2 regions of the Azospirillum sp. TSH100 genome follow, and region 1 is predicted to be linked to the other one. Evidence: predicted binding sites of a transcription regulator. Region 1 holds the regulator's gene; the other holds the start of a gene.
The links. Region 1 encodes LexA, which represses DNA repair genes until DNA is damaged. Its sites were predicted from a motif close to ATGTTCTANTTTGGTTC; they were not measured.

Region 1 (2,460 bases):
ACGCTGGCGACCTTGCCCTTCTCGCTCTTCCATTTTCAGCAGATCGCCTTCTATGGCGTGCTGTCGAACCTGATCGCGATTCCCATCACATCCTTCTGGGTCATGCCGTGGAGCCTGATCGCTTATGCGCTGCTCCCCTTCGGATTGGAGGCACCGGCGCTGATCGCCATGAACTGGGGCGACCGGGCGGTGATCTGGACAGCGGAGTTCTTCGGCCGATTGCCCTGGGCGTCGCTGACGGTAACGGCAATGCCGGCGGAGGGCTTTGCGGTTCTGGTGCTGGGCGGCATCTGGCTGTGCATCTGGCGGCAGCGGTGGCGGTGGCTGGGGATGCTGCCGATCCTGGCGGGGCTGGCCTCGCCGATGCTGGCGGTGCGGCCGGATGTGCTGGTGGCGGGCGATGGGTCGGTAACGGCGGTTCGGCTGCCGGATGGGCGGTTGAGTGCGTCGGTGAAGGGCGGCGGGCGGGTGGCCGAGACCTGGCGGGAGCGCGACGGCGAACGGTCGGCGGCGGATCCCTGGCCGGCGGCGGGCGGATGGAGTGAGGGAGAGCGATCGCTGAGCTGCGATGCGCTGGGGTGTTTGTACCGGGTCGGAGGGAAGACCGTGGCGCTGCCGCGCTTGTCGGATGCGCTGGATGAGGATTGCGGCGCGGTTGATGCCGTGGTGACGGCGGCGGTGGCGCGGCGGTGCCGGGCGGAATTTGTCGCCGACCGCTGGGCGCTGCGGCATGAGGGCGCGCATGCGCTGACGGTGACGACAGACGGAATTAGACTGGAGACGGTGCGGGGTGTCAGGGGAGACCGGCCGTGGACCGGGGGAAGGTGATGTCGCAGCGATCGCTCAACCGCGCCCCTTCCCCCTGTGCAGCGTCTCAGTACTTCCGCACCAGACCGATCAGCTTGCCCTGCACGCGGACGCGGTCGGCACCGAAGATGCGGGTCTCATAGGCGGCGTTGGCAGGTTCCAGGGCGACCGTGTTGCCCTTGCGGCGCAGGCGCTTCAGCGTCACTTCGCCTTCATCGACCAGGGCGACGACGATGGTGCCGTTCTCAGCCGAATCGCAGCGCTGGATGATGATGGTGTCGTGGTCGAGGATGCCGGCTTCGATCATCGAGTCGCCGGAAACCTCCAGCGCGTAATGGTCGCCGCTGGTCAGCATCGAGGCGGGGATGTCGACGAAGGCGCTGTTGTCGCGCAGGGCCTCGATCGGCGTGCCGGCGGCGATGCGGCCATAGAGCGGAAGCTGAACGGTCTCGTTCCCGGCGGCCGGGGTCGGAGCGGGGGGGGCGGTGTCGCGGCCGGCGAAGGCGAAATCGCCCTTGATGACGTTGGGCTGGAACTTCGGCTTGGGCGCGGTGCGCGAGCGGGCGGCGTCGAGACCCTCGGGGAGGCGGAGAACCTCAAGCGCGCGGGCCCTATGGGGCAGGCGGCGGATGAAACCACGCTCCTCAAGCCCGGTGATGAGGCGATGGATGCCCGACTTGGACTTCAGGCCCAGGGCGTCCTTCATCTCGTCGAACGACGGCGAGACACCGCCCTGGCCGAGCCGTTCGTGGATGAACAGCAGCAATTCGTGCTGCTTGCGCGTGAGCATGGATGCCTCCCGGCCGTCGCCAGACTGAAGATGGAACAAAAACTAAACGTTGCTCCATGTTCTAGTTTGGTTCCTGCTGCCCGTCAAGCCCCCCATCGGCTTGTTTTAGAACTTGAATGGAACATCTGGAACGCCGTGAAACAGTTTTCCGGGTGATGTTCAACTGTTCAATCCGCCGTCCTGGCGCTCCGTTCAAGTCTAGATGCTGAATACACCATCCGTCAAAGGGAGCACGCTCACCATGGCGCCGGCAGGCTCCGGATCGGCATGGGGCGGGCGTGGGATCAGGCAGTCGGCCTGGGCGTAGAGCGTGGTGATGGCGCTGTCCTGGCGGGAGAAGGGGGTGACGGTCAGCACCCCGTCAGGGCCGGCGGCGAGGGTGGCGCGCAGATACTCCTCGCGCCGGTCGTTGGCCTTCAGCGCGGCGGTCAGGCGGGCACGCAGCGGCGGACGGTCGTCCTCCGGCGGCAGGCCCTGAAGCAGCCGCAGGATCGGGCGCAGGAACAGGATGGCGGTGACGCCGGTGGACACCGGGTTGCCGGGCAGGCCCAGCAGCGGCACCGATCCGGCCCGGCCGAACATCAGCGCCTTGCCCGGCCGCATCGCCACGGTCTGCACCTCCAGCGCCAGGCCCTGTTCGGCCAGAACGTCACGAACCAGGTCGTAATCACCATGGGCCGCTCCGCCGGTGGTGACCAGAAGATCGCAGCCTGCCGCCCCCTTCGCCAGCGCGGCGACACTCTCCGGCGTGTCCTTGGCGACGCCGAGATTGTGAGCGAGGCCGCCCTGGGCGGTGACGAGGGCGCAGAGGCCTAGTGCGTTGGTGCTGACGATCTGACTCGGCCCCAGCGGGTCGCCGGGCA
Region 2 (2,460 bases), on a different replicon from region 1:
GGGTTGTTCGGGTTGGCGAGGAAGACCAGACGGGTGCGCGGGGTGACGCGGGCCAGCAGATTGTCGACGCTGGCGGTCAGCCCGTCCTCCGGCGCCGTCACCGGGGTGGCGCCGACCGACTTGGCGCCGATCGGGTACATCAGGAAGCCGTATTGCGAATACAGCACCTCGTCGCCCGGTCCGGCATAGGAGCGGATCAGCAGGCTGATGATCTCGTCCGACCCGGCACCGCAGACGATGCGGTCGGCATCCAGGTTGAAGCGCTTGGCGATGGCGCCGCGCAGCGCGGCCGAACCGCCATCCGGATAGCGATGCAGGGTTCCGGCCGCCGCCGCATAGGCCTCCATCGCCTTCGGGCTCGGCCCCAATGCCCCTTCGTTTGAGGCGAGACGGATATGACCCTGATGCTCGCCGCCGACATAGGCGGCGATGTCGAGAATCCCCGGACGCGGCTGTGGGCCGTTCGGCTGGGTCATGGTCTGCTTACCTTCCGACGATGGTGGATGGGCGGTTCATGGATCGGGAGGAACAGTTCCGACGGCACTGTTCCATCGTTTCACGGAGGGCCGGCAGGATAAGGCAGGAGCCGCCCCGGCGGCTCGCCTCATTCGTGCACATCAGCCCAGAGCGAGCGGCACGGCATAGCCGCCGACGACATTGACCCGCACCGGGATGTCCCCGGTGCGTTCGGTCAGCCGGGCCAGGCGGGGGTCGCCCTGGCCGACGAAATCGGCGATCTCGACCAGATGGACCGACGGGCCGCCGCCGCTCATCCCGGTGGCGTGGCCGGCCGGATGCCAGGTGCAGAAGCCGACCGGCGGCAGGCCGCAGGCCTCCAGCGCATCCTTCAGACGGCCGCGGCTGAGGTCGCCGCCGATCTCGATGCTCAGCAGGGTGCGGTCGTCGCCGGTCGGCTCGTGCGGGACGGCGGCGATGGCGAGCGCGTCGCGGTTCTCGCCGCGGGCATTGCCGCGCCCGCCGAAGGGCAGCCGCGCCACCACCTGCGGCCGGCCGGCGTCGGCCGACACCAGGAAACGCCACCAGGGGTCCGAATCGTCCTCGGCCGGATAGGGCACCACGGCGACTGTCGCGGTTCCCTCCGACACCGCACGCAGGGCGGCGGCGGGGGTGTTGACGGCGGTCATCGGCACGAACCCGCCGAAATGGTCGCGCGCCACGTCCCAGAATCCGCGGCGGTCCTCCGGCGCATAGACGGCGACGGCGAAGGGCCCCTGCATGCGGGTGAAGGCGGTGATCATCTCCCGCCAGATGCGGACGACGACCTGGGCGGGGAAGGTGCCGGCATGGCGGGCCATCAGGCGGCGCAGGATGGTCGCCTCGCGCGCCGGGCGCAGGAAGACGGGCTGGGCGCCGACTTCCGCCGCGCCATTGCCCTTGGCCGCTCCGATGCGTTCCACCACGGCGGCGCGGCGCATCAACAGGTCATGGATCGCGTCGTCGATCTGGTCGATTTCGCGGCGCAAATCGTCGAGCGGGGTCCGTGCGGAGGCCATGGGTCAAAAAACCATCGAATGCAGAGCCGGTTAGTAGTAGTCCGCATGCGCCCTGAAATCAAAGAAAACATTGACACTCCGAAGGCCGGCTTCGTAGCTATACGCTCCCGTTCCGCCACAGCTCCCTGACGGTCTCCATCAAGGCGCCGTAAGGCTTCCGACAAGGCACGAAACGAGATGTCCGCGGCCCTCGACAGCTCCGCCCCCAATGCCCCAGCCTCCACTGAACAGGTCATGCCGGGCAAGCGCGTGCGTCTGGCGGTCGACCGGCCGATGCGGCTGGACAGCGGGGTGGAGATCGGCGGCTTCCAGATCGCCTACCAGACCTACGGCACGCTGAACGCCGACAAGTCCAACGCGATCTTCATCTGCCACGCCCTGACCGGCGACCATTTCGTGGTGGAGAAGCACCCGGTCACCGGCAAGCCCGGCTGGTGGGAGATGCTGGTCGGCCCTGGCAAGCCGGTGGACACCGACCGCTATTTCGTCATCTGTTCCAACGTGCTGGGCGGCTGCCTGGGCAGCACCGGGCCGAAGGACGTCGATCCGGCCACCGGCCAGCCCTATGGCCTGTCCTTCCCCGTCGTGACCATCGGCGACATGGTGCGGGCGCAGAAGCTGCTGGTCGAGCATCTCGGCATCGAGAAGCTGTTCTGCGTCATCGGTGGCTCGATGGGCGGCATGCAGGTGCTGCAATGGGCGGTCGCCTATCCGGAGTCGGTGTTCGCCGCGGTGCCCATCGCCACCGCCGCCCGCCATTCGGCCCAGAACATCGCCTTCCACGAGGTCGGCCGTCAGGCGATCATGGCCGACCCGGAATGGCGCGGCGGCAATTACCTGCTGGAAGGCACCAAGCCGGAAGCCGGTCTGGCCGTCGCCCGCATGGCCGCGCACATCACCTACCTGTCGGAAGCGGCGCTGCACCGCAAGTTCGGCCGCAATCTGC

Region 2: pheA (chorismate mutase) is a predicted target of LexA. The motif match lies at 1,569-1,585, and genes of this name have one in related genera.

Annotation. Positions count from the first base shown of each region.
Region 1 is NZ_CP039634.1:2,362,635-2,365,094, reverse strand. Features, by position in the region: gene E6C72_RS11215 (ComEC/Rec2 family competence protein) at 1-828, shown strand, start outside; gene lexA (transcriptional repressor LexA) at 875-1,597, opposite strand; gene glp (gephyrin-like molybdotransferase Glp) at 1,796-2,460, opposite strand, start outside.
Region 2 is NZ_CP039635.1:946,355-948,814, reverse strand. Features, by position in the region: gene hisC (histidinol-phosphate transaminase) at 1-476, opposite strand, end outside; gene pheA (chorismate mutase) at 618-1,514, opposite strand; gene E6C72_RS16870 (homoserine O-acetyltransferase) at 1,692-2,460, shown strand, end outside.